Regions from separate parts of the Pseudoalteromonas sp. B131b genome, predicted to be linked through region 2. Evidence: predicted binding sites of a transcription regulator. Region 2 holds the regulator's gene; the other holds the start of a gene.

Region 1 (15,133 bases), on a different contig from region 2:
ACCAAAAATTGGGTAAAACTTAGTGATAATTTTATCAATTGGTAGCAAGGTCGCTAAAAAGTAATACGCTAAAATAGCAAGTACCCAAAAGGTGTTGTTTGCCAGTATTGTACCTTCAAAAAAATCAAGGTTACTTAGCAAACCTGCAGGGCTCATAATAAATACTACACCTACAAAAAACAGTAGCATGGCAGTAAATACAAGCATAAAGCCTTTAAATACGACGTTGTAATAATGGCCTGCGATTTCTGGTAGGCTTTTACCGTCTTCTTTTATACTCATTACACCTGAGAAGAAGTCGTGTACAGCGCCACCTAAAACATTACCAAGTACAATCCATACTAGTGCAACTGGTCCGTATAAAGCACCTAAAATTGGGCCAAATATTGGGCCTACGCCAGCAATGTTTAAAAACTGAATTAAAAATGCTCTTACAGGGTGAATAGCGACGTAATCCACACCTTCGCTAAAGCGTTTTTGTGGTGTGTCAGCAGTTGAATCCAAACCGGCTTGTTTTTCAACAAATGGGCTGTAAAACTTATAGCCCAGTATTAAAATAGTGAGGCAGATAAAAAAGATGATCATAAAGCACGTTTCTCTTTTTGTATTTGTATTATAGAGCGCATTGTGTGTCGCCCCGCCTTTTCAATCCGTGAATAATCGACGAACAATAACAAAGCTTCAACCCTCAAACAATAAGACGTTTAGCTAATACAATAATCGATATAAGCCACTATTTACGCAACCTGCACACTTAACGTTCCACATTGAATATTTATTACACGCGTCTTATTTTGGGCACAAAAAAAGCGGTTAAACTTTTACGTTATAACCGCTTTCACACACAATGTTTTTTAAAGTGGGTTCATAAACTCACTAATTTGTTGATGCGTTAAAGTAGGTGTTGCGCCAGAACTTTCGGCGACCATTGCTCCAACGGCACATGCAAAGTCTACGGCATATTGCGCGTCGTCGTTGCTACAAAGCTGATAAATTAACGAACCTAAAAACGAATCCCCTGCGCCAACAGTGTCAATTACGCTAATTAAATAACCTGAATTATAAAAATTATCGCCTTTGATTGTTAATAAAGCACCGTGGCTACCTTTGGTTACACATAAGTAATCGGTATTTGTTTGCTGTGCTATAAACGCTAAATTTTGTTCAAGCGAATGAAACTTACAACCCATCGCTTTTGCTATTTCGTATAGCTCTTCATCGTTTAACTTAATAAAGTCTGCTTTATTCATTAAATCTACAAGTGTTTCTAACTTGTAATGCGGCGCACGTAGATTTACGTCAAATACTTTAAAATTTGCTACATCAACGAGTTGATTTAACGTTGCTAAAGACGCTTCGCTTCGCCCAATTAGGCTGCCAAATACAAATACATCGCTACTTTTAACTTTACTAAGTAACTCATCGGTAAGCGCTATATTATCCCACGCAGTATCTGCCACTATTTCATAACTTGCAGAGCCACCATTGTCGAGTGTTACCTCAACCGTGCTAGTTTTTTTATCACTGTTAATAGCAATGTACTCGCAGCTTACGCCCTTGCTAGTAATTTCGCCTAGTAACTCAGCGCCTAACTCGTCGTTACCAACAGCGCTGATCATGTCGGCTTTAATGCCAAGTGAGTTAATACGCACACACATATTAAGTGGCGCGCCACCTAAGCGTTTACCTGAATCAAAACAATCCCACAGCACTTCGCCAAAACAGCTAACACTTACGTTTTCGCTTGATTTATGATTAATTAAAATGCTCATAATTAGTTACTCTTTTGCTCAAGTACGTTTTTCATAATGGCTTTAACTTTACTATTAGGTGCATACAGCGCAGCAATCGACTTTTTATATTCAGCAGTAAACGTTTCGTTATGCTCAAGCTTACCAAACAAGCTCGTTAACTTTAAAAATGCAATCGGGCTAGTTTGAGTCTCTTGCGCGTAAGAATTAAGCTCTTTGTGCATCGCATCTTGAATTTCAAGCTGCTCGCCGTTTTCACTTAAACCTTTATCGCTGTATAAACACCAAGTAGCAATAACAAGCGTTGCCAGTGATACATCTCGACCTTGTACTAGGTTTTCGTTAATTGTGGCAATTAAAAACTTAGGCAGTTTAGCTGAGCTTTCACTACAGATACGCGCTAGGCTGTCTTTAATATTAGGATTAGCAAAACGCTCTATTAACGTATCTTTGTAGCTTTCAAGGTCAATGCCTTCAAGTGGTTCAAGATTTGGGGTTACTTCTTTATCCATAAAAGCACGTAGGTATGTGGTAAATAATTCATCCGATACCGTTTCGTCAATAGTGCCATAGCCATGGATTGAACCTAATAAACCAAGTACAGAATGCCCTGCATTAAGTAAGCGTATTTTCATGGTTTCATAAGGCGTTACATCAGTAACAAACTGTGCACCAACAACGTCCCAATTTGGGCGAGAGTCACTAAATGTGTCCTCTATTACCCATTGTGTAAACGACTCACAGGTAATTGGCCACTCGTCGCTAACACCATATGCATCAACCACGTAATCAATATCACTCTTTTTAGATACCGGAGTAATACGGTCAACCATCGCATTTGGAAACGATACGTTTTGCTCAATCCACTCACTTAGGTTTTTGTCTTGCTCTGTAGCAAAGGCTAAAAGCATTTTGCGTGTTACGTTACCGTTGTGCTGAATGTTATCGCACGACTGTACTGTAAACGCGCCTAGGCCTTGCTCTTTACGCAATTTTAACGCAGCAGTAATGTAGCCAAACGCTGTAATTGGGTCGTTTGGGTTATTAATGTCGTTAATAATATCTGGATTACTGGTGTCAAACTCGCCCGTTGCAGGGTTAAAGTTGTAACCGCCTTCGGTAATAGTAAGCGACACAATTTTAGTATCGCTGTGCGCTAGCTTATTAATTACCGCTTGTTTGTCCTCTGGAGCAAACAAAAAGTCGATCATTGAGCCAATTACTTTGTTATCTATTGTACCGTCTGGGTGTCTAACCGTAAGCGTGTAAAGGTAATCTTGCTGCTTTAAAATATCACGCAGACCACGGTTACCCTCTAAAAGGCCAACACCACATATACCCCATTGCTCAGAGCCCGGAGTTTTTAAAAGCTCGTTAACATACACTGCTTGGTGAGCACGATGAAAACCGCCCACACCAATATGTACAATACCGGCTTTAACTGCGCTACGGTCGTAGGTTGGTGTATCAACATGGCTTGGTAATTGAGCCAAGCTTTGTTGGTTTAGCCCTGTAACTAGAGCGTCAGTGTGTTGATGTTGCGTCATGGTGCGACCTTACTAAACAAAGATAAAATATAAATTACGATACTGTATTACGATGCTGTATTGAGTACTTTATGGCGTTTTAACGACCAGTACGCAGTAACAAAATAAATAACAGTACAAATAAAACAGGCTATTTCGAACTGCGATTTATTAGCGCTGTACATATTCATAGTTTCACTGAAAAACATCACTTGGCTGGCAAATATAAAAATAATAACCAGTGAAACCGTAGAAACCGCGTTAAGTACTTTTGTAAATACAGAGCTGTCAATTACTGGCTTTGGAATGTCTTTAGCCTCAGCAGCTTGATATTCTTTAATATCACGTTGCTCTTGCTCTTCTGCTTCAATCTCTTGTGTGTAATCGTCACCAGCGCCGTATTTTTTAGCTAAAAGCGTGTAAACAACAATGGTGAAAATCCATGTAGGAATAAACAAGTAGTAAAACGACATTACATCAATTGCGTTTAAGCCAAAGCCAAACACAAGTGCTAACGCCCAAGATGCTATAGCCGGTACGCTGCGGGTAATATTTTTATATTTAGCCCAGTAACGTGTTAGGCCAATTTTAGGAAATAACACATGCTCAGCAAACACAATGCCGCCTACTGGTACAACTAATAAGCCTGCGTAGGTAAGTAGCGGAAGCATTTGAGAAAATACAAATGGGAAACACGCAATAATTACGGTTACAACACCTACAATAGCGGTGGTGCGTTCACGTGATTGATTAACAAATATAGATTGTGCTGCAAGGCCTGCACGGTAAAGGTTTGCGTTAGCTGTAGTCCAACCGGCAATAATTACAATAACAAAACCAGTCCAACCTAATGCATGGTATGCAACATCGCCCGGATCAAGTGATGAAATAGTTGTTTTAAGTAATACCGCAACACCTGCGCCCATAATACCGGCAGAGATCCACGCTAAGTAATGACCAAAAAACATGCCCACACCAGAAAACAAGCCATAGCTTTTGCGTTTAGCAAATCTAAAAATAGCCATGTCGATTAAACCAAAATGAGTAATTGAGTTAGCAGCCCATGCAAAGCCAATCACTTCTAATAGGCCAATGCCCTTTTCACCATCGGCGTTGGTGCCCGTCCATATGGAGGAGTCGCCTATGGTCATAAAGTCGCTAAAGCTACTTAAAGAGGTAGAACCTAATACATGATTTGAAAGCTCAGGGAATAACGCGAACGAGCCTGCAATAAATATAACAAATAGCCACGGCGCACACAGCTTTGAAAAGTCAGCAACCGTAGAAAAGCCATACATCGCAACAAATACAACAATAGATCCAACAGCTAAAACAATGGCTACAAACCAAAAGCTATTTGGATACCAATCAAGTTGCGCAGGTATATCAAACAAAAACCGCACGGCGGTGGAGGATACCGTGATCATAGCGGCCGATATAACACTAAAAATAACCACGTTAGCCCAGTTATAGAGCTTGGTCATTGAGTTACCAGCAATTTTGTTTAAGTAGTTATATAAACTTAAGCGGGTTTCTACTGCAATGGGTGCAGTAATCAGCCACCAAGAACACATTGCTAACAGGTTACCTATTAATAAACCAAGTAGAATGTCGATGGTTGAAGCGCCTAATGCAACAAACGTTGCACCAATAACAAATTCAGTAGCCGCAACATGTTCGCCAGCGTATAGCCCTGCAAAATGCTTCCAGCCGTGAAGCTTATTATTAGCAACAGGAAGTTGCTCTTCGTTTACATCTTTAAATGTTTGTGTGTGTGGACTCGTTGCCATGGTATTTCCTATTGTTAACAGCAAAATATTTGATACCAATCTGCATAACTATTTGAATAATTTAACGAGTTAAATTACCCCATAACGTCGTTAAAAATTTTATATTTAGAACAACTAGATATAAAAATTTTTGCCTAGTTACAGTGCAATTTTCTTATCGTTAAATAAACCCCATATTCAAGCAGATTGGTATAGTACCTAAATACTTTGCCTTTTATAATTTGGCTTATAAACGCATGATGTTTTGCCATGTTTTGTTTTATTTTTAGTAAAGCAAAACCATCTACATTTATATTTTGCGTTTGCTTGCCTGTCAGTGTATAGGCGAGCAAATCACGTTTAAAACTTTGTTGATTTAAAAAGCCGCGTGTTTACTACTTTTTAAGTGCAGGGTATGCACTAAAAAATCTTGCCAATGCGTTAAATGATCAACATTTGGGTAAGCACTGTGTACATGATTAACAGAGCCTTGCATATGTTGCCCACCGCTGTAATGCAGTACTTGCATATTGGCGTCAATTCCTGCGTTTACGCCTGCTTTACTGTCTTCAATTACTAAGCAATGCTCTGGCTTTACACCCATTTGTTTAGCTGCATGTAAAAATAAATCGGGGGCTGGTTTGCCACGCTTAACTTCGCTGCTGGTAAAAACCGTATCGCTAAAGTACTTGCTTAAGCTCACTACGCTCAACGCTTTTGCGGTGCGTGCTGGGCTGCTGCTAGTAGCTATACAAATAGGCACAGCTAAATTGTTAAGTACGTCTTTTATACCGTCAGTCGTGGTTAGTCCGGTTTCAAATTCGTTTAACAGTGCCTCGCGGTAGTCACCTTCAAAGCTTTCAGGAAGAGTGACATTAAATGCATCCGCTATTTTTTGGCTTACTGTTTTAAAGTTGCAGCCTAAAAAGTGTTGCTGTACATAAGCGCGGTCAATCTCAACGCCTTTTTCAACAAGCATATTAATGAGTACTTGTGCGCTTAAAATTTCGCTATCAATAACAACGCCATCACAATCAAATATCACTAGCTCAATATTAGTATTCATCTTGTCACCTTATTCAAACTGTTTGGTTTAGCTAATTTAAGCATAACGAGTTAAGCGCGATTAATATTGTGCAACTTTTTAGTACAACCCAACCATGGGCATAAGCCCACAGATTGGGCATATTCCCTTTATTGCGCGAATATGTCAACACGCTGTAAGTATAAAACGCACTAACGTGGTGAAAATACCGCCAGATAAAACTAAACACCTTTGTATTTAATAAATTTTATAAAAGCATATTGTGACTAAGGTCGTAGTAAAAAAATTACATTAATGTAAAAAGTGTATCTGCAAATTCATTTCATCTGTTTTACAAATCACATCAATCTAATTAATCAGTTTTACCGAAGTTAATAAAATTAATACTATCGTTAACAGATTAACAGCCTGCACCACTGCCGGCACTTTTAAATAGATGAGGTCGACAATGAATACTCAAATAAACAAAACAAAATTAACACTCACTGCACTGGCACTTGCAATAGCATTACCGGCAAGCGCAGCAACAACTCTTACTAAAGATAACGGCGCGGCTGTTGGCGACAACCAAAATTCAATGACTGCTGGCGAGCGCGGCAGTGTATTACTAGAAGACGTGCAACTAATTCAAAAACTGCAACGCTTTGCACGTGAGCGTATTCCTGAGCGTGTTGTGCATGCTCGTGGTACTGGCGCACACGGTGTGTTTGTAGCATCAAAAGAGCTAGATGATTTAACAATTGCAGCACCGTTTGCACAAGCTGGTAAAGAAACAGACGTATTTGTTCGTTTTTCATCAGTAATTCACTCAAAAGGCAGCCCAGAAACACTGCGCGATCCACGTGGCTTTGCAACTAAGTTTTACACAGACCAAGGTAACTGGGATTTAGTAGGTAATAATTTACCTGTGTTCTTTATTCGCGATGCAATCAAATTTCCAGACATGGTTCACTCTTTAAAACCATCTCCGGTTGATAACATTCAAGATCCTAATCGCTTTTTTGATTTTTTCTCGTATGAACCAGGTTCTACACAAATGCTAACGTGGGTTTACAGCGACTACGGTACACCAGCAAGTCTTCGTAAAATGGATGGTTGGGGTGTACATGCATACAAAATGATTAATAAATCGGGTGATGTTAAATACGTTAAGTTTCATTGGGTAAGCCAACAAGGTATTGATAACCTTGACGCAAAAGAAGTAGCTAAAGTGCAAAGCCAAGACTTCCAACACTTAACACGCGACCTTTACAGCGAAATTGGTAAAGGCAACTTCCCTAAGTGGGATCTGTACATTAAAACGCTTGATCCGTCGCAGCTTGATGATTTTGATTACAACCCATTAGATGCAACAAAAATGTGGTTAGACATTAAAGAAACTAAAGTAGGAACAATGACCCTAAACCGTATGCCAACTAACTTCTTCCAGTCTACAGAACAAGTAGCAATGGCACCGGCAAACATTATTCCAGGTATTGAGCCATCAGAAGACAGACTATTACAAGGTCGTATGTTTTCTTACGCTGATACACAAATGTACCGCCTGGGTGCTAACCACCAGCAACTGCCAATTAACCGTGCAAAAGTTGAAGTGGTTAACTACAACCAAGACGGCGCAATGAATATTGGTAACACTACAAGCAATGTGAACTACCAGCCAAGCCAAGAAAACGTAGCTGAAAACCCAATTGCACGTAGAAGTAACACAGAGCTAAAAGGCTTTGTACAACAAGCTGCGATTAAAAAGCAGCAAAACTTCGCGCAAGCAGGTGTTATATACCGTGGTTTTAGCAAGCAAGAACGTACAAACCTAATTAATAACCTAGCAGGCGATTTAGGCAAAGTGCAAAACAGCAGTGTTAAACACAAAATGCTTAGCCACTTTTACAAAGCTGATAGTGAGTACGGTACACGCTTAACTAAAGCTGTAAACGGCGACCTTAAAATGGTTAAACAACTAGCAGCTAACTTATAAGCAACTAGTTAAAAGCAATTAGTCCCAACTAAATAGCTATTTAAACCACAACCATGAGGAAGGAATAAACCCCTTCCTCTTTTATAAGAGGCAATGGTTATGCGTAATTTATTAATTATAGTCGCTCTATTTCTGAGCTTTACCAGTAGCGTTTACGCTCAAAATACGTCAGATACACAAACACCCAGTACGCAAGTTGAAAACCAACATTCTGCAAAAACTCAATACGATAGCTTATTTGCTTATTACTTTGCCGCAGCACGCACAAACGACACAGCTGTAATAGAGCAATTTGTAGATGCTGGTATTCCTATCGACAGCTACAACAACAAAGGCTACACCGCGTTAATGATTGCCACTTATCACGGTAATAAAAACACGGTTAACACGCTTTTACACTTAGGTGCCAATGCCTGTTTAGAAGATAACCGTGGCAACACAGCGCTAATGGCCGCTATTTTTAGAGGTGAATTTAGTATCGCTAAAACGCTCGTATCACTTGATTGCGACAACGCGCATCAAAACAAAGCCGGTCAAACAGCCGAGCAATTTGCACAAACATTTGGTCAACAAAAAGTTATAGAGTTACTAGCGCAGGTAAATAATGCAAAATAATCTGCTCGCAACAAAAAGCCCTAAAATAATAGGGCTTATTTTTAATAATTAGTCTTATGTTGCAGACGCTATTTGAGGTTGTTTAGGCTTTTCTCGCGTTACAAAGTAGCAAATTAGCGAGCCCACTGTTACCAGCACAACCCCTTGCCAAAACGAAGCACTCAGCGTAATAGATAAATACAACGCCGAAATAATAGTAGAAAACACCGGTGTAAAGTACGAAAGCGTTCCCAAAAGCATTAAGTTACCGCCAATAATAGCTTGATTCCACAGTGCATAACCGCTCCCCACGACTACACCAGCTAATAGCAATGTTATGCTTGAGCCCAGTGAAAACGTTAATGGCGCTTCATTACTAAAACCATATTGCGCCCACTAAACTCATTGCCGTAACAGCAAAAAATAACGTAATGGCATTTTTACCATTACTCAGCTTTTGCGTTACTACGCAATAAATAGCCCATATAAACGCTGCAGCTAATGCCATTAAGTAAGTAGCAGGATTATCAGCAAAGTTAGTAACAAGCGTATCGAGTGACATTTTTTGATCGCCCGTAATACACCAAGCAACGCCTAAAAAAGCAATGATCATGCTTGGGTAAACCCAGTAACTTACTGTTTTACGAACAATAATAATAGAGAGCAATATAGTCAGCGTGGGCCATAAATAATTAATAACCGCCATTTCCATTGCCTGATGACGGCTATTTGCCATACCAATAGAAAGCGCCAAACAAATTTCGTACGATACAAATAATAAAGTACCTACTCCCAAGTAACGTTTCGAAAACCCACTAAACTTGGGCACTCCCATAACCAAAATTAAAAATATCGCACTGACAGAATACATAGCCGCAGCACCACCAATGGGGCTAAACAACTCAGAAATATCCCGTAGTAATGCAACTAAGCAACTCCACAGTAATATTGCAGCAACTCCATATAGTGTATATTTATTTTTGCTTATAAAGTCCATTTACCAACCTAAAAGTACTACTCGTAAATTTGAAACTAAACTAACAGTAATTATTTAATTAAACAATAAGGGTCTGTTGTTCTTTCAAGGTTAAATTTGCAGCAGCCTGTTTGGTATTTAGGCAAGGCAGAGCCTATATAGTGTGGTTATTCCCCATTAATGGGCGATAACGTAGCATTAATGCCAAACAGGCGCTGCCCAAAGGGTTCTTCCTAGGGGCTACTTACTCTTTGTTGCTCGGTTTTTACTTAGCCCACTAGGTTACAAATCTCGCGCCGCGATTAAATAGCCCCTAGTTTGAACAAATTTTAATCCGCAAAGATCAACAGACCCTAAAGTTAATAGCTTAAACCTCTCGTTTGTTTTTAGCATTCACCCTTTTTAGTAATTGACCTTTTGGTCAGTAAAGCTACAATCAATCAATACGTTAAACACGCAAACTTTATAATGACCACACAAATAAAGCCAAATAAAAAAGAAGTCACACGCGAGAAAAACCAAAAACTAATTTTAGATGCCGCCGAGCAATTGTTTTCGCAATTAGGTTACGACGGAGCAAGTATGAGCATGGTTGCTAAAGAAGCGCAGGTGCCAAAAGCTAATATTTTGTATTACTTTAAAAGTAAGGATGGTCTGTACGAGTCTGTGATTGACCGCATAATAGCTAATTGGAACTTAGGGCTTGATAACGTCACAATTAACGACGATCCAGCTACCGTGCTTTATAACTATATTAAAAGCAAAGTAATACTGGCCGTAAATCAGCCAATGCAATCTCGCTTATTTGCCAGTGAAATACTGCGCGGTGCACCCTATTTACAAAACTACTTTAGAACCAATACCCGCCCTTGGGTTAAACAAAAGGTTGATGTACTTCAAGCATGGATGGACGCAGATAAAATGGATAAGGTTGATCCCTACCATTTGCTCTTTACTATTTGGTCTACCACGCAATATTACGCCGACTTTCAGGCTGAGGTTTTACTCGTAATGAACAAATTAGAGTACGACGAAACCGATGTGGCACAAATTACGCAATCAATTGCCCACATAATTTTAAAAGGTATTGGTCTTAAAATACCTGAGCAAAGTGAGACTTAACCCATGACATCCTTTACTACACCCGATTTATTTGACGATCATCGCGATAACGTGCAAGTAGCAGACAGCGGCCTTTACCACTTTGGTAAAAAAACCACGTTTTATGGCAAAGTAGTTACCGTTACCTGCCCAGAAGACAACTCTTTTGCCGCCGATATATTGCATGAAAATGGTAAAGGTAAAGTGTTAGTTATAAACGGGTTTGCGAGCAAACGCTTTGCGTTTATAGGCGATATTATGGCTGAGCGTGCCCTAAATAATGGCTGGGAAGGCGTAATAATAAATGGCTGTTGCCGAGATATTGAGATACTTGCCACGATGAACTTACCTGTAATGGCGCTAGGCTCTACACCGCGTAGTACCTTAAAGCGCGGCTTTGGTGATAAAAACCAAGCTGTTACCATGCTTAGCACCACTATTGAACCTAACGATTGGGTTTACGCCGATATTAACGGTTTAATCATCAGTAAAACGCCCCTTATTTAGCACTCAAAACCATATAAATAGAGACCAACTTGGTGCACCTACGCACCAAGTTGGTTTGTTTTAGCTCATTTTAATCTCACTATTTCTACAGCCCACATTTACAAACCTCATACAACCCAATAAAACCTGACCAGTTGGACAAGATTTTAATTTATGGCATTCCTCTTGCTTAGGTTTTAAACAATATAATAAGCTAAACGATTAAAAAGCGGATCAGGCTCTGTAAAATAAAAACAAGATGTTACGCAGTGAGCTGAAAAATAATAAAAATTAATCCGTCTTTTTAATCACTCTAAATCTGAACTGCTTGGTCAGATTTTTTATAACGAGTGGTGATATGAGTACCAAAAATAATAATACGACCGGTATTTTTTGTGACCATGGTCCTACCCTGTGGCAAACAAACCAATCTGGTCTACTTGCAAACAATCGCTTAGCTGTAAAAGATGTATTTGCAGTAAAGGGCGAGCGTAACAGCGCAAGCAACCCACACTGGTTTAAAACAGCTAAACCGGCTCAAAATACGGCAAGCTCGGTTACTAAGCTCATGACCGCTGGTTGTAACTTTATAGGCTTTACCCACACAGACGAACTGGCTTATAGCTTAGAGGGTAATAATATACATTATGGCGCTGCGCAAAATCCTAAATTAAAAGGGCATGCCTGCGGTGGTTCGAGTATGGGGTCTGCTGCATCCGTTGCTGCAAACTTAGCTGATATTGGCTTAGGCACCGACACTGGCGGCTCAATTAGAATACCCGCCAGCTATTGTGGTTTATATGGCATAAGGCCAAGCCATAACGTGGTTGAAAAAGACGGCCTAATACCGTTGGCTCCGCCTTTTGATACCATAGGTTGGCTTACCCAAAGCGCCGAGCTATTAAGCGATGTAGGTAATGTACTGTTACCAAATCAAGCTATTAATAACGTTGATACCTTAGTTATTTGCGAGCCGTTATTTGAACTCGTTGACCCTGCTTTACAAGCCCCACTTAAAAAATTGCTTGAAAAAACCAAGCCTAATTTTAAACACCATAAAGAATTTGAACTACCTAACAGCAGCTTATTAAACGAACTGGCTGATAGTTTTAGAATACTGCAAGGGCGAGCAATCGCAAAAACGCATAAAGATTGGCTTCAATTGCAGGGGCAACTTCCCCAGTTTGCGCCAGCAATTGCGGCACGTTTTAATATGGCGCTTGCCCTAACTGATCAAGAAGAACAAGAAGCACTAAAAGTACAAACCCAATGGCAAACACTAATAGCTAAAAACCTAAATACAAACAGCTGTTTATTTTTGCCAACCACACCCACAACCGCACCTAAATTAGGCGCCGACACAAGCGCCTTACGCATGCAAATTATTACGCTTTCGGCAATTGCAGGGCTTAGTGGCTCAGCGCAAGTGCATTTACCGCTGGCTGATTTAGCAAATGATCATCCGTATGGTTTTTCATTAATGATGAGCCACGGTAACGATAAAAGCCTACTTGCTTGCGTTAAGCACCTAGCTGCACACTTTAAACAAGGCACAACGGCATGACCACACACAACATTGCATTTACCGCATCTCATTTTTCGGCCACTGAGGCGGGTATAAATATACTAAAACAAGGCGGTACAGCTACCGAGGCTATGGTAGCGGCTGCCGCTGCGATTAGCGTTGTATATCCACATATGAACTCAATTGGTGGCGACAGCTTTTGGCTTATCGATAACCCAAACCAAAAAACGCCTACCGCTATTGACGCCTGCGGCCGCGCAGCAACTAATACAACGCCCTATAACTCGCTCACACAAATACCAGAGCGCGGCGGATTAAGCGCACTGACTCAAGCGGGCACAATACGCGGCTGGCAAAAAGCGCTTGAACTAGATGAGCATGCAGCACTACCACTGTCAAAAATTTTAGCACCCGCTATTGAGCTTGCGCGCGAGGGCTTTACCGTAACAAAAAGCTTGCAAGCAGGCTGCGAAAAACTAGCCGCTGCTAACAATACCAATGACGCATTTAAAAACCTCTTCATACCCAATGGCAAGCCCTTACAAGCAGGCCAGCATTTTAAAAACCCTAAACTTGCAGCAACGTTTGAATACCTAGCAAAGCATGGTTTAAACGTATTTTATGAAGGCGCACTTGCCAACTCATTTGCCGCCGACTTAGCAAAAGCAGGCAGCTCAATTACAGCAGGTGACATTGCAAATACTAAAGCCGAGGTAGTTACTGCGCTAAATGCAAACCTCAGTGGTATTGATTGCTACAACTTACCCGCGCCAACACAGGGCGTGCATTCACTACAAATAATTGGTTCCGTAAATAAGTTAAAGCATTTAGCTAAAACCGATGCCGACTGGACGCACTTAATTGTTGAGGCAACTAAGCAAAGCTTTACGCATCGCCCTACCCTTTGGGCTGACCCTGATGTGTTAGGGGATGATTATAAAAACGCACTAACCGATAATCGCTTAAGCGAACTTGCTAATAATATTGATATGAGTAAAGCCAAAAAATGGCCATTTAACGCAGAGCCTGGCGATACTGTGTGGATGGCAGCCAGAGATAAAAACGGGCAATTAGTCAGCTTTATTCAAAGTATTTACTGGGAATTTGGCAGCGGAATATTAATGAGTGAAGGCGGCTTTGTGTGGAATAACCGTGGTTTAAGCTTTAGTTTAAACAATCAAGATACCAACGCCCTTGCTCCAAATAAAAAGCCCGCTCATACACTTAACCCAGCAATGGCAAAGTTTAGCGATGGTCGTCGACTTGCTTACGGAACAATGGGCGGTGAAGGGCAGCCACAAACTCAAGCCGCTGTTTTTGCAGGCTACGCGTGGCGAAATAAATCAATAAAACAAGCAATTAGCGACCCTCGTTGGTTACTTGGACGCACATGGGGCGATACAAGTACAAATTTAAAAATTGAAAAAGGGTTAGTTTTTCATATAGAACATGAATTAAATCAACGTGACCACGATTGGGTAAGCGTTGATAATAATAACGAAATGATGGGGCACGCTGGGGCGATTTTAGATACACCTACAAGCCTTGAAGCTGCAACAGATCCTCGTTCAGATGGACGTGCAACAGTAACTACAGCAGGAACACAATGTCAGAAATAATAAATCAATGGCCAATTATAGTAGCCTTAATAGCAACCGGTATTTTTGCCGGTATTTTAGCAGGACTTTTTGGTGTAGGCGGCGGTATTGTTATCGTCCCTGTGCTGTATTTTTTACTGCAAGGTTTTGGCGTAAGCCCAGAGTCGGCAATGATGATAGCCACCGCTACATCACTTGCAACCATAGTACCTACTTCGCTTTCATCTATTCGCTCGCATCATAGCAAAGGGAATATTGACCTTGCGCTAATAAAATACTGGGCACCATTTATTTTAGTTATGGCCGTTGTAGGCAGCTACTTAGCGCACTCAATACGCGGTAATGCACTGGTACTTATGTTTGCCTGTATTGCTATTTTAGTCAGTTTAAACATGTTATTTAGAGCCGGCGCACCCGCGCTTGTAAAGCAACTGCCAGGTAAATTTGGTCAAGGCGTTATGGCAAGTATTGTAGGTGGTTTGTCGGTAATGATTGGCATAGGTGGCGGCACTATTGGCGTACCTATGCTAAACGCATTTAATGTACGCGCCCATGTTGCAGTAGGTACTGCAGCCGTTTTTGGTTTATTGATTGCGCTACCTGGCGTTATTACCTTATTAAGTATTGGCACAACGCCAACCGATGCTCCCCTTGGTACTTGGGGATTGGTAAACCTCCCTGCCTTTTTTCTTATTATTCCGCTGACTATTTTATTTGCGCCTATTGGCGTAAAGATTGGTAGCAAACTGGATCAAAAACAACTAAAACGCGCCTTTGCCGTTGTCTT
Region 2 (15,133 bases):
GGTGGTTTTGGCGCAGTGAGAGAACTAACCGACTTACTTATGCTAGAGAACGACAAACCACTTACTAGCAAAGGTACTAGTTCATGAATACAGCGCGCATAATTTTAAGCGTTTTATTCATCAGCTGTATGGTTTGGCTTTGGTACCCTTATTTTGCACAAACAAATATGACAGCTCAGGTTGAAGCTGAAGTTATCGCTAAGCCTGATTATATTGCTATTGAGCTAAAACAAACGGCCTATGATGAAAATGGTAAAATTAATCATAAAGTTACAGCTGCTAAAATGGAATTATATCAACAGTTAGGCTTTACCTTTTTTGAAAAGCCCATTTTCACCTTATATAACGAAAAACAAACATGGCGAATAAATGCAGACGAAGCAACGTTATATGAAGGAAAACAATTAATTTTAGAAGGTAACGTGGTTGCCAAGAATCTTACTGATAATGCAATGATAGACAAGATTAATGCGGATAATATTCAAGTAGATATAAAACTACTCACGATGCGTTCAGAGCAACCCGTTATTGTTACGGGACCCAATTTAAAGATCACCGGTAAAGGCCTTGAAGCCGATTTAAAAACTGAAGTGATAAAACTTATTAACCATACGCGAACTATATATTATGACCAATAAAATTTCAAAAATACTTATTATTCCGACACTTATACTAGCTTTCAACCTTAGCGCTGCTGAACAAGCGATTCAACCTGCAGCGAATCAAATATCAATAAGTGCCGACAAACAAGAAGGCCAATTAAAAGAAAACGTCGGAATTTTTGAAAAAAATGTTGAGATTATTCACGGCAACCGCCGTATTACAGCCGACCGTTTAGAAGTACATAAACGTGATGAATTAGGCGATAATAAACAGCTACTAATTGCAACTGGTAGCCCTGCATATTTCGAAGAAAAACAAACTGACGGCACTATAATGAGCGCCAGCGCAAACGAAGTTCGTTATGATGTAGCTAAACGATTTTTAACCCTTATTGGCGATGCACAAGTATCGCAAGCGGGTCAAAAAATAAATGCCAAGAGTATTACTTACGATATACAACAGCAATTAATTAGCGCTGAAAAAGACGAAAACTCAACCGATCGTGTGCATACTATTTTAGTACCTATTGAGACTAAAAAAGAAAAAAACGATAAAGGTCAGCCATGAGTACATTAAAAGCAGAACTATTAGCTAAAAGTTATAAAGGCCGTGAAGTTGTAAAAAATGTAGGTCTGGAAGTAAAGGCTGGCAGCATAGTCGGGTTACTTGGCCCTAATGGTGCAGGTAAAACCACAACGTTTTATATGATTGTAGGCCTTGTACCTAGTGATAAAGGCAAGATTTCTATCGACGATAACGATATTACTCTTTTACCTATGCATAGTCGTGCTAGATTAGGCATTGGTTACTTACCCCAAGAATCATCAATTTTTAGAAAGCTTACTGTTTATCAAAACTTAATGGCTATTTTAGAAACACGTAAAGAGCTAAATAAGCAAGCAAGAGAAGACACACTTAACAATTTATTAGATGAATTTAGTATTCAGCACATTCGTGATAGCCAAGGTATGGCATTATCAGGAGGCGAGCGTCGCCGAGTTGAAATAGCGCGAGCACTAGCCGCTGATCCTAAATTTATATTGCTTGATGAGCCTTTTGCTGGTGTTGACCCTATTTCAGTGTTAGATATAAAGAAAATAATAGAACATCTTAAAAATCGTGGTATTGGTGTGTTAATTACCGACCATAATGTAAGAGAAACTCTTGATGTTTGCGAAAAAGCCTACATAGTTTCTCATGGTGAGTTAATTGCATCAGGCACTCCAGAACACGTATTAAACGATAAAACAGTACGTGATGTTTATTTAGGCGAGCAATTTAGGCTGTAACATTTACGCCATGTCTTTAAGCATCTGCTAGTATTAATTATAACAACATAAAAGGATTGTTAGAGATACATGAGGCAATCATTACAGCTGCGCATGGGCCAGCAACTTACAATGACTCCACAGCTGCAACAAGCAATTCGCCTGTTGCAACTCAGTACATTGGATCTCCAGCAAGAAATACAAGAAGCACTCGACAGCAACCCCCTATTAGAGGTTGAAGAGCAAGATTACGCCGAAGATTCTGCTGGTAAAAACGAGCAAAAAGCAGATAACGACGATGTCACTGTTAGCGCAAATGCTGATGATGTTCCGAGCGAATATGAGCAAGACAGTGGTGAAGCACTTGCTAAAGATACGCTAAGTGATGAAATGGCTATGGATGTTAGTTGGGATGAATATATGAGCGCAGCCCCAGCATCATCATCAGGACCAATGCCTGAAGATGAATCTATATACCAAGGCTCCTCAACTGAAACGCTCCATGAATACCTAATGTGGCAACTACAACTGACTCCCTTTAGTCCTACCGATGAAGCGATTGCGATTGCGATTGTTGAAGCCGTCGATGATTCGGGTATTTTAACACTGAGCTGCGAAGAAATTTTAGAAAGTTTTAATCAAGAGAACGAAGAAGACAACGAAGTTGAACTTGACGAAATAGAAGCTGTTTTAAAAAGAATTCAATTGTTTGACCCTGTTGGTATTGCAGCACGTAGTTTACAAGAATGCTTATGTATTCAGCTGAACCAATACGATAAAGAAACACCCTATATTAATGAAACAAAAATGATTTTAACCGAGCACATTGATCTATTAGCTGCTCGCGACTATCGTACATTAATGAAAAAAACAAAGCTCAAAGAAGAAGAGCTTAAAGAAATAATGACTTTAATACATACTCTTAGCCCAAAACCGGCGGATACTATAGTTAGAGAAGAATCTGAGTATGTAATTCCTGATGTATCGGTGAAAAAAATAAAAGGTCGCTGGGTTGTTGAACTAAACCCAGATAGCATGCCTAAAATCAGAGTCAACAGCCAATATGCAGCAATGTCACGCACCGTTAAATCAAGTGGTGATAGCCAGTTTATTCGCTCGCATCTACAAGAAGCTAAATGGTTTATTAAAAGTTTAGAAAGTAGAAACGATACACTATTAAAAGTAACTAATTGTATTGTTAAGCAACAACAAGGTTTTTTTGAGCATGGCCCAGAAGCCATGAAACCAATGGTTTTAAATGATGTAGCAGAAATGGTCGAAATGCACGAATCAACTATTTCACGCGTAACAACTCAAAAATATATGCATACACCTCGCGGTATTTTTGAGCTTAAATATTTTTTCTCAAGCCATGTAAGTACTGAAAATGGAGGCGAATGCTCATCAACAGCAATACGCGCTCTCATTAAAAAATTAATCGCAGCAGAAAACTCAGCAAAACCATTGAGTGATAGTAAAATTGCAGATATATTAGCTGAGCAAGGAATAAAAGTAGCGAGACGTACAATCGCAAAGTATCGCGAATCTCTAGCTATTCCACCGTCAAATCAGCGAAAAAGTTTGATTTAAGACGCTAAACAAAGAGGGTAATGCTTATGCAACTAAACTTAACTGGTCGTCACGTAGAAGTAACTGATTCATTAAGAGATTATGTAAATACCAAATTTGCGAAGCTAGAAAGACACTCAGATCATATTAATAATGTTCATGTCATTCTTGATATAGAAAAATCAAACCAAAAAGCTGAGGCAACGATTCATGTAAGTGGAGCTGAGTTATTTGCCTCTACTGAACATCAAGATATGTACGCCGCCATTGACTCGCTGATTGACAAGCTCGATCGCCAAGTTATTAAACACAAAGAGAAGCTTGCTCGACACTAATATTATGAAATTAAGTTCACTTATATGCCAGGACTGCAGCAGAGCTGCGGTCCTTTTTAATAGTAAAAAAAGAATTTTAGAGTTCATCAGTCAACTTGCTCATGACAAGCTTCCATATCTTTCTCAACAAGATATTCTCAGCGCCTTAATGAATAGAGAAAAACTGGGAAGCACTGGTATAGGAAGAGGTATTGCAATCCCTCATGGGCGAATGAGCGGTGCAGAAGAGCCTTTAGCACTCGTATTAGTAAGCGAAACACCTATTAATTTTGATGCAATAGATAATCGCCCTGTTGATATATTTGTTGCTCTCATCGTACCTGATGGCGATAACCAGCAGCACTTAAAGACGCTCGCAACGATAGCTGATAAACTAAATAATAAAGATTTTTGTAAACAGTTACGCAGCGCAAAATCAGATACTGAACTGTATCAAGTTATTGTAGAACAATCGTAATTAACATAATGGGTGATAAATGGAATTAATTATCATAAGTGGCCGTTCCGGTTCTGGAAAATCGGTTGCTTTACGCGTAGTTGAAGATTTAGGTTATTATTGCGTAGATAATATTCCAATTAATCTGCTACCTTCTTTAGTGAGAAGTGTATCTGATAACTACGACAAAATTGCAGTTAGTATTGATGTCCGTAATTTACCAAAAGAGCAAGATGAATTTAACGATATCCTTGAATACTTACCTGGCTTTGCTAAACCGACTCTGTTTTATCTAGACAGTGAGGATCAAACATTAATTAAACGTTTTTCTGAGACTCGCCGTCTACACCCGTTATCAGTTGACTCATTACCTCTTGATTTAGCTATAAAAAAAGAAAAAGAACTACTCGATGTTCTCACTACTCGCGCTGACTATATGATCGACACGAGTGATTTAAGTGTTCATCAACTTGCTGAATCAATTCGTGAAAAAATTCTGGGTAAAAAAGATAAACAACTCATTGTTACTTTTGAGTCATTTGGCTTTAAACACGGCATTCCTAAGGAAGCTGATTATGTCTTTGATGCACGCTTTTTACCGAACCCACATTGGGAGCCAGAATTAAAACCTTTAAATGGCTTAGACCAACCCGTAAAGGATTACTTAGCCAGCCACAGCATTGTCCAAAAGTTCACTTGGCAAATTCAAACTTTTGTACAAACATGGTTGCCACATTTAGAGCGAAATAACCGTAGCTACTTAACTATTGCTATAGGTTGTACTGGTGGGCAACATCGCTCAGTATATTTAGCACAAACGATTGGTGAAAGTTTTTCGATGACACATCCAAATGTAAAAATCCGCCATAGAGAACAAGAAAAATAACTCATTCAAAATAATCATCTGTTCAGCTTAGGTAGAGTAACTTATGCGTTTAGAAGACACTTTTTTAATAAAAAATAAATTAGGACTTCATGCAAGAGCCGCTACAGTATTAGCGCAACTTGCAATTAAATTTGATGCCTCAATCATGATATATCAAGATGATAAAGAAGCGCCTGGGGACAGTGTATTGGCTTTAATGCTACTGGAAAGCAGTCAAGGAAAAGAGGTAAAAGTAGTGTGTGAGGGCCCTGATGCCGAACAAGCTTTACATGCCGTTGGTCAATTGATAGCACAACGCTTTAATGAAGAAGAATAGCACTTAGCTAAAAACCGAAACTAAGATAAACTAAATGTGGTTAATTACCCCATTAATAAACCTCCCTATCCATAGTTATATAAAAATCAATAAGGACGCCAATGCCTGAAGCTTTTGAACAAGACTATCCACTACAACAATTAAAACAAGTGACAAAGTCGCTTAACAGTGGTCAATTTGTTCAAGTTAGGCGGATGTTAGCAAAAACAGCTCCTTGTGATACCGCATTATTATTAGAGTCATCGCCGCATAAAATTCGCCGACTACTTTGGCAATTGGTTGACCCTGATGTACAAGGTGATGTTCTTGAAGAGCTTTCCGAAGATGTTCGTTTAGGCATTATTGCCCAAATGGAACCTGAGCACATTGCAGCCGCAACTGAAGACATGGGCCACGATGACTTAGGTGAAGTACTCCGTAGTTTACCAGACACCGTTTATAAAGACGTTGTCAGCGCGATGGATATTCAAGACCGTGAGCGTGCAACACAAGCACTTTCATATCAAGAGCGTTCAGCTGGCGCGCTAATGAACACCGATACGGTAACCATTCGTCCTGATGTAACGCTCGATGTTGTACTTAGATATATTAGGCTACGTGGGGAGCTACCAGAAGGTACAGATGACCTATATGTTGTTGATAAACACAACTGTTTTATAGGCGCTCTATCACTGAGTACGTTATTAACGAACCCACCTGAAAAAATTGTTCGCGATTTGATGGATGAAGATTGTGAATCAATCCCAATTTCAATGGATGAAAGTGAAGTCGCGCAACTATTTGAGCGCCATAATTGGATATCAGCACCTGTTGTGGATGATAACGATCAATTACTTGGTCGTGTCACTATCGATGATATTGTTGACGTAATTCGAGAAGATGCAGAGCATAGTTTACTAGGCTTAGCCGGTCTAGATGATGAAGAAGATACCTTTGCGCCAGTACTAAAAAGCTCTAAAAAACGCTCAGTTTGGTTAGGTGTCAATTTACTAACCGCACTTGCAGCTGCCTTTGTTGCTAGCTTTTTTGAAGGAACACTAGATGTTTTACCTATTTTGGCGGTACTAAACGGTATTGTCCCTTCTATGGGTGGCGTTGCAGGAAGTCAATCGTTAACGCTTGTTATACGCGGTATTGCGGTAGGCCATATAAACCAAACAAACCAACGTTTTTTAATGATGAAAGAACTTGCCATTGGTGCGTTAAACGGTATTTTGTGGTCATTATTAATTGCAGGTGTTATTGCCCTATGGCAATGGGACTTTATGCTTGGTGGTGTACTTGCCTTCGCTATGTTTATGAACTTAGTCGTGGCTGGTGTGGCTGGCGCAAGTATTCCAATAATACTTAAAAGAATGAATATAGACCCCGCACTTGCAGGGAGTGTGGTGCTAACCACTGTGACAGATATTGTTGGTATATTCGCCTTTTTAGGAACTGCTACCTGGTTGCTGGTATAAATTAGAATTTTTTGCAAATAACTAAAGTAAAAAATACTTAGGGTAAAGCAGCAATTATGACAACGAATATCAAGAATAAAAAAGTGACACCCAAAAAAACGCTAAAACAAAAAAGCGTATCCATATTAAAAAGTGTATTGGTATATAGCTCTATATTTTTCGTCATTTATACCGCCGTCAATTGGTGGCGGCAACCTGTCATGCCAGCAAATCCTCAATTACAATTAACAGATTATAAAGGGCAAAACATTGATCTAGCAGCAATGAGCCAAGATAAACCAACCCTTGTGTATTTTTGGGGAACTTGGTGCTCTATTTGTAGTATTACCTCCCTGCCATAAACGAACTCGCAAACGAGAATAATTATCCTGTCGTGAGCATCGCAATAAAATCAGGTTCTGATCAAGAACTACATAACTATCTAAATGATCATGGCTACAGTTTTACGACCGTCAACGATCAACACAGTGAGATATTTACCGCTTGGCAAGGGCAAGTCACGCCATCTTATATAATCTTAAAAGATAATAAAATGACGCAAGGGCTAACAGGTATTCAGCCGTTATGGTCACTTAAATTACGTTTGTGGTTATCATCAACGTTATAAGGAAGAACTGACTGCAAATATATAGGCACTAAATACGCGCAGCTCAAAGAGGGGCTCTAAAAGCTCACTCTTTATCATCTACAATAATATTGATAATAAAGAGCAAGGTTAACTCAACTTACGTATTACGAAGGCTGAAAAGCGCGTATCGCAATTAAACTAATAACTGGCAGATTGAATTACTAACGTGTACTTTGACGATTACCACCTACTTTTGGTTTAGTGTTTGCCTTTTTAAATTGGCTAAAACCGGTATGTCGCGTTAATGCTGGTCGCCCGCCTTTTTTACCGCCTTTACCTATTTTTTCATCACGCCCTTCTTCTGGCACTAAACAGTTAGGCCCTTTACCAATTAAATTAGCTTTACCCATTTTACGTAGTGCTTCACGTATCATCGGCCAACCTGCTGCATCATGGTAGCGTAAAATAGCTTTATGCAATCTACGTTGGCGAGCGCCTTTAGGTACTGGAACAACTTCTGAGTTGTTTTTTATATTACGTAAAGAGTTCATCTCTGTATGGTAAATAGTCGTCGCATTAGCCATAGGTGATGGGTAAAAATTTTGTACCTGATCAAGCTTAAAGTCGTTTGATTTAAGCCATAAAGCCATATTTACCATGTCTTCATCTTTTGTACCTGGGTGAGCAGATATAAAGTAAGGAATTAAATACTGCTTTTTACCGGCTTCTTTAGAGTACTTATCAAATAGTTCTTTAAATTGATCGTACGCTCCCATACCTGGTTTCATCATTTTTGATAATGGACCATCCTCTGTATGCTCTGGCGCTATTTTTAAGTAGCCACCCACATGATGAGTTACTAACTCTTTAACGTAACGAGGGTCGCGTACAGCTAGGTCATAACGAACACCTGAAGCAATCAATACCTTTTTAATACCCTTAACTTCACGTGCTTTTTTATACAAATCTATTGTTGGCGTATGATCTGTATCCATGTGTTTACAAATATCAGGATATACACATGATAAGCGTCTACAGGTACTCTCTGCCTTTTTGCTCGTACAGCGCAGCTTATACATATTCGCCGTTGGACCACCTAAATCAGAAATAACACCAGTAAAGCCGGGAACTTTATCTCTAATTTGTTCAATTTCTTCAATAATAGATTCTTGCGAACGACTTTGAATAATGCGCCCTTCATGCTCTGTAATTGAGCAAAACGAACAACCACCAAAACAGCCACGCATAATATTAACTGATGTTTTAATCATATCGTAAGCAGGTATTTTAGCATCACCATAACTTGGGTGAGGAATACGCTGATACGGCAAACCAAATACAGCATCCATTTCATGTGTTTCTAACGGGTATGCTGGCGGGTTTACCCAAATAGAACGATCGCCGTGTCGCTGAAACAGCGCTCTTGCACAACCAGGATTTGTTTCTTGATGCAAAATGCGCGAGGCGTGGGCGTACAAAGGTTTGTTAACACTTACTTGCTCATAAGCAGGTAACTTAACGTAGGTTTTTTCCCACGGTTTAGGTCGCGCAGGCTGAACCATAATTGGTTTTGCAGCTTCAGCTTTTAAATCAATACCGGCTTGTTTAAATTCAGATTTACTACAGCCAACATCATCCGCGCCATATGGGTTTGGAATAGGGTCGATTTTACCAATTTTATCAATAGCGGTAGAATCACTGCCACGCCAACCAGGTAGGGGCTCTTTTCGAATAACAGCCGTGCCGCGAATATCCTGAATCGTATCCATCGTTTCGCCCGCCGCAATACGGTGTGCAACTTCAACTAACGGGCGCTCTGCGTTGCCATAAATTAAAATATCCGCTTTTGCATCAAACAAAATACTACGACGTACTTTTTCTTGCCAATAATCATAATGAGCAATACGACGAAGGCTAGCTTCAATACCACCAATAACAATTGGGATACCTTTGTATGCTTCACGGCATTTTTGCGAGTAAATCATTACGGCACGATCGGGGCGTTTACCGCCGACGTTATCAGGTGTGTAAGCATCATCATGACGCATACGCTTTTCGGCAGTATAGCGGTTGATCATTGAATCCATGTTCCCAGCTGTTACACCAAAAAATAAATTCGGTCTGCCTAGCTCCATAAATGCATCTTTAGAGTCCCATGCTGGCTGGGCAATAATGCCCACTCTAAAGCCTTGCGCTTCAAGTACACGGCCAATTACCGCCATACCAAAACTAGGATGATCAACGTACGCGTCGCCACTGATAATAATTATGTCGCAGCTATCCCAGCCAAGTGCATCCATTTCTTCACGTGTAGTAGGTAAAAATGGCGCGGTGCCATAACATTCAGCCCAATATTTAGGGTATGAAAATAAGGCGCGCTTAGCTTTGAGTGTGCTCATAAATTTAGCCGTAGAATAACAAAAGGCGCGAATTATACCTTATAGCATTGTTTATATATACAACATTACAATGTGTGATGTGGCTTTAGCTGTAAAATCATAATTTAACTTTAATTATTTTGCTTATTAATAAACTCAATTAATTCGTGCTCAGGCATCGGCTTGGCATACATAAACCCTTGCACCTCATCGCACCCTAAATCTTTCAAAAATTTAGCTTGTTCCTGCGTTTCTACTCCTTCTGCAATCGTTTTTAAACCCAACTTAGCACCAAGTGATATAATCAAAGCAGCTATTGCACCTGTGTCATCATTTGGTAAACCTTTAATAAACGCCCTATCTATTTTTAATCTATCAATTGGTAAACTCTGGATATAACTTAAAGATGAAAAGCCTGTACCAAAATCATCAATAGCCACCTCAACACCTAATTTTTTGAGTTCTTGGAGTGTATTAATGACAGTTTCTAACTCATCCATAACCACACTTTCAGTTACTTCCAACTCTATATTTTTTGGCTGCACACCATATTTTAATAATGTATTTTTAACGGTTTGTGCATACCCTTTTACTTTAAATTGTGGAACAGATACATTTACTGCAATGCAAATATCTGCGCCGGCACTTTCCAATCGTTTTTGTTGCTGGCATGCTTGCTCTAATACCCATTGTCCTATATCAACTATTAGCCCTGCATCTTCAGCTAAGGGAATAAATACAGCAGGTGAAATATAAGTGCCATTTTCTAAAGGCCAGCGCAAAAGCGCCTCACAGCCAATTAATGATAGATCATTAAACGCCAATTGAGGCTGATACCACACCTCTAGTTTATTTCTAGCAAAATCATGCCTTAGTTGCCTAATAATACCGAGTCGCCATGCAATGGCGTCCTCCATATCAACGCAGTAATAAACACCTTCTTTATGTTTATTCTTTTTAGCTTGATTAAGCGCAATATAAGCTACTTTGAGGGTTTCAATACCTGTACTTTGAAAATCTTGCTGTTGACATAAACCAATTTTAAACCCCACCGGTAATATATGCTCTGCAGCACAAAATGAAATACTAAGTTTTTCGTTAAAGTCTGTAATATTAAATTCATTTTTAAGGATAACAAAACCAAATACATCAGCCCCAATACGTGATAGTAATTTAGCTGTTGGGTAAATTTCCTTTAAACGCTCAACAATAGCAATTAATAACTTATTACCAACCTCTTGCCCTAAACCATTATTAACATCCGAAAAATTCATTACATCAAGTAAAACAAGAAGGTAGTCATTTTTTTGTGGTTTTTGATAGCGCTCTATTCGCTCAATAAAATTAGTTCGATTGGAAATACCTGTCAGTACGTCTCTGTAAGCCGCATCTCTCAACTTAACAAATAGCCTAACGTTATCTAAAGCAATGCTTACATTTGCAAAAAATATTTCTGCAAATTGCAATTGAGTACGCGTTATCACTTCGTCGCATTCAATATAAATGGCTGCTTTTCTGTGCTTACTTCTTAAAACAAATGTAGCGCTAGTATCTGTATATTGATGTTTTTTTTGACTAAAAGACGCTTCTACTTCATTGTATATCCGACTATCAACCTCAGCTAAATTTTCTCCAAAGTATGTTTCATAGCGCGTGCAACCACCCAAGACTTGAATGTAATTATTACCATCTAGTTTGCTGCAAATTAAGCCTTTATCCGGACACTGTAAAATAACACTTAAGTGCTTTATAATTCTTCTGCACAGTACTTTTATGTCGGTCTGTCCTAAAATAGACTTCGAAGCCGATAAAATAGAGTCCATTGCTTTATGCTGGTACTCTAATTGGCCAATTTGTTCATATGAGCGAATTGCGGTAATTAAAGAGGTGACGAGCTTAGAACGTGTTAATTCCGTTTTTGTTTTATAATCATTGATGTCATATTCACGAGTTACTTTTTCTTCAGGTATGCTACCGGCTTGCCCCGTACGTAAAATAATCCTAACATGTTGGTTATTAAGCTCCTCACGGACCCGCCTTACAACCTGCAAACCTGCATCATCAGTTTCCATTATCACATCTAAAAAAATGACTGAGATTGAGTTTTTTCGAGATAATATAGCAATAGCTTCAGCACCAGAATAAGCATCATGAAATCGAAATCCAGCTCCTTTGTATTCCAACCCAGAGAGAGCTAATTTAGTTACAGAATGAATAGCAGGATCGTCATCGACGATTAAAATATCCCAACAATCAGAAGGCTCTGAGATGACTTCATCATGGTCTTCTTTTAAAAATAAAAAACCGCTCGATTCTGATGACATTCATGCTCCTATTAATAACAAGCAAAAAAACAACCAACTTAAAAACAATAACTTAGTAAAAATAACAGCTCAACATTCTCGTTAACACCTTAGTTAGGATTAGATTGTTTGAACTTCTAAGTTTACAGCTTTAGATTTAGATTTTGGTTTACAACTCTACTCATACTATAGTCTACTAATGGAAAGTTGTTATATTTTAAGTAAATAATTCAGTTAAGGCCTAATTATTAAATTATTAAAAACACTGTTAAAATGTCTCTTAATTTTGTTACTCACTATTATTATTATTGGCTTAATGCTTCCTCAAAACTATAGCGTCAATAAGACTATCGAAGTGAATGCAAGTATTCCTACTATCAAATCATTAACAACCGATTTTGATGAATGGCATAAATGGTCTCCTTGGCAACAAGTCGATCCATCCATTAAATTTGCAGTTAGTGAACCAAGTGCTGGTATTGGAGCTCATCAATCATGGATCAGTAAATGGGGGCATGGTGAGATGACAATTACTGCATTAAATGATCGTAAGATGGTATTTAATACCTTATTAAATAATGAACATATCGTACAAGGCACATTGACGTTTACAACTAATAGTAACAACAGTGTAAATGTAGAGTGCCATATTGAAGGGCAAGCAACGACAATACTTGTTTCTGGTTACATGGCTATATTTAGCGAATATGTGCTCAATAATACAATTGCATTAGGGCTAAATAATTTAAAAACAGTTGCTCAACTAAGTGATATACAAAATGTAATGGAAAGTCATGACAGTCAAAACAGCACAAGCAAGAATTAATCTCGCAAACATCATAGAATCATTACTTGGTTACTCTATAACCAAGGTAGGAAGTAATGGCGCACTCTCAAACGATGAAAAAAACTATAACCCACAGGGGAGAATAAGACCGCTGTACCATATTAGTAGCGATAATTCAGTTTTAGCTCGCGCTCAAAAGCGACAAGATTTACTACTTATTAAGCAACAGCAAAATATTGAAACAATCTTAGCGATGGCAATGGCGTTTTGTCCCGATGTCGCAAGTAGCAAACAACCTGATGCGGATTGGGTAGAGCACTTTATTGGGCTCTGTGAAGACACCTCAAACGAATCAATGCAAACATTATGGGCAAAAATACTTACAGGCGAAACCCTTAATCCTGGAACATTTTCAATTAAGAGCCTGCAAACACTTAAGCACATGACTCAGCGCGAAGCCGATGCATTACAAAAATGTGTATCACTAAGTAGCTATAACGAAAAAGACGACAGTCACTTTATTTTACTCGGATTTTATAAAAAACCATCGATTTTTGATTTACTACGCAAAGGCAATAAAGTATCTCTAAATTTAGGAAAAACAGGTATCAGCTTTCCTGACATTTTAACTTTAATGGATCTTAACTTATTGTATCGAAAAGAAATTGAATCAGCCGTGTTAAAATCAGGGCAAGAACTTACGCTTTCATTTTTTCTCAAAAAGTAACGTTAAAAGCAACAAGTAATGATTTAGTACTGAGTTATTACAAATTCACTCAAACGGGTGATGAGCTATCTAAACTAATAAACGTTCCAGTAAATAAAGTGTATAAACAATTAATAAATAGTGCATTAGAAGTAGAATTTGATTTAGCGTGGCATGCTACTAAGTAGTAAACCACGCTATAAAATCACTCAACTAGTTATCAAGTGAGTAATTAAAAGTGAATCTGAATACCTGCAAATGGGCCAGATGCATCGATATCTGTAGTAATATTATCTACATCATCAAGTTCTAGTACCATGGAGCGATATCCAGCTTTAACTGCAACATCAATCGCTAGGTTATCAATAAATTCCCACGCAATACCCACTTGGTAATCTTGTACTTTACTATCGTCTATAGCCAAAAAGCTACCTTCAAAAAACACACTTAAACCAGTAAATGGCAGGCCGGCTTCTGCACGACCATAAGCAAGTGGTACAAAACCTGAAAAATCAACGGTTTCAGTAAAGTTAGTGTTGCCACTTTGAGTAGTACCCGTTACAGCAATCTCACCATCAAACTGTTTCGCATTCAAACCTAAATCAATAGAGATTAAGTCGTTATCAAAAATTTCGTAATACAGAATATAATCAATGTGTGTTAGATCGCTAATTGAATTCACTGTCGTACCAACCACATAGTCTGAACCATTAAAGCTAAATGTATCAGTTAAAACTGCAGAACCGTTTAGTTCAAGTTCGGTATACTTTAATTTAATATTAGGTACTAACGGTACTGGGTGCTCAAGGGCTGCGTAATAACTTATAAATGTTTCATCTTCAAAATTGAAATCTTGAGATGCATTATTTTTATAAGAAAACTGACCATCATTACCTGATTTCCAGCCATCAACCCCTACATATAAACCTAATAAAGTGTCAGCGTGTGCTGCAGGTGCGAAACATGCCATTGAAAGGGCTGCTGCTAAACAATACTTTTTCATTTTTTATCCTTGAGCTAGTAGTTCGCTAAGTTCGATTAAAGCCGCATTGGCTCTAGAAATATAATTTGCCATAACTAAGGAGTGATTAGCCACATAGCCAAAACCATTCCCATTTAAAATTATTGGGCTCCACACCGTTTCTTGGGTTGCCTCAAGTTCACGTATTATTTGTTGCACACTAACACGAGCATTTTTCTTCTCAAGTACATCTGCAAAGTCATACTCTACCGCTTGTAAAAAGTGTAACAACGCCCAAGTTGCGCCACGAGATTCATAAAAAACATCATCAATTTTTAGCCAAGGTGTTCTGACTTGCTGTTGTAATGGTGCAAGAGTCGCTTGTTTATTTGACGAATTTCCAGCTAAATCAGTATTCACTTTTTCTTGGCCGACACTGGCACTTAAACGTTGGCTTAAGCTACCTAAGCGCTTTTCCGCTTCTTTTAACCAACTACGTAGATTATCAGCTCGCGCATAAAATTGGCTATCACGTTCGTGCTGATTCGCTATTTGTG

What was found. The regulator sigma-54, encoded in region 2, starts transcription at its own class of promoters, with help from an activator protein. The targets are predictions, from matches to a motif close to GTTGGCACGNNNNTNGNNT.
Region 1: P4S65_RS18000 (amidase family protein) is a predicted target of sigma-54. The motif match lies at 11,397-11,415, and genes of this name have one in related genera.

Annotation. Positions count from the first base shown of each region.
Region 1 is NZ_JARLUZ010000002.1:7,279-22,411, reverse strand. Features, by position in the region: gene P4S65_RS18050 (carbon starvation CstA family protein) at 1-585, opposite strand, end outside; gene P4S65_RS18045 (carbohydrate kinase family protein) at 855-1,772, opposite strand; gene P4S65_RS18040 (mannitol dehydrogenase family protein) at 1,775-3,298, opposite strand; gene P4S65_RS18035 (purine-cytosine permease family protein) at 3,346-5,067, opposite strand; partial or broken gene P4S65_RS18030 (HAD family hydrolase) at 5,442-6,112, opposite strand; gene P4S65_RS18025 (catalase) at 6,540-8,066, shown strand; gene P4S65_RS18020 (ankyrin repeat domain-containing protein) at 8,166-8,681, shown strand; partial or broken gene yddG (aromatic amino acid DMT transporter YddG) at 8,736-9,657, opposite strand; gene P4S65_RS18010 (TetR/AcrR family transcriptional regulator) at 10,105-10,758, shown strand; gene P4S65_RS18005 (putative 4-hydroxy-4-methyl-2-oxoglutarate aldolase) at 10,762-11,244, shown strand; gene P4S65_RS18000 (amidase family protein) at 11,582-12,787, shown strand; gene P4S65_RS17995 (gamma-glutamyltransferase family protein) at 12,784-14,367, shown strand; gene P4S65_RS17990 (sulfite exporter TauE/SafE family protein) at 14,355-15,133, shown strand, end outside.
Region 2 is NZ_JARLUZ010000001.1:210,639-225,771, forward strand. Features, by position in the region: gene kdsC (3-deoxy-manno-octulosonate-8-phosphatase KdsC) at 1-87, shown strand, start outside; gene lptC (LPS export ABC transporter periplasmic protein LptC) at 84-638, shown strand; gene lptA (lipopolysaccharide transport periplasmic protein LptA) at 628-1,170, shown strand; gene lptB (LPS export ABC transporter ATP-binding protein) at 1,167-1,892, shown strand; gene P4S65_RS01055 (RNA polymerase factor sigma-54) at 1,962-3,461, shown strand; gene hpf (ribosome hibernation promoting factor) at 3,488-3,775, shown strand; gene ptsN (PTS IIA-like nitrogen regulatory protein PtsN) at 3,780-4,232, shown strand; gene rapZ (RNase adapter RapZ) at 4,252-5,097, shown strand; gene P4S65_RS01075 (HPr family phosphocarrier protein) at 5,141-5,413, shown strand; gene mgtE (magnesium transporter) at 5,515-6,873, shown strand; gene P4S65_RS01085 (hypothetical protein) at 6,930-7,214, shown strand; gene P4S65_RS01090 (hypothetical protein) at 7,247-7,480, shown strand; gene P4S65_RS01095 (YgiQ family radical SAM protein) at 7,663-9,840, opposite strand; gene P4S65_RS01100 (GGDEF/EAL domain-containing response regulator) at 9,951-12,143, opposite strand; gene P4S65_RS01105 (hypothetical protein) at 12,409-12,948, shown strand; partial or broken gene P4S65_RS01110 (TIGR03899 family protein) at 12,917-13,803, shown strand; gene P4S65_RS01115 (TIGR04219 family outer membrane beta-barrel protein) at 13,848-14,618, opposite strand; gene P4S65_RS01120 (DUF2333 family protein) at 14,622-15,133, opposite strand, start outside.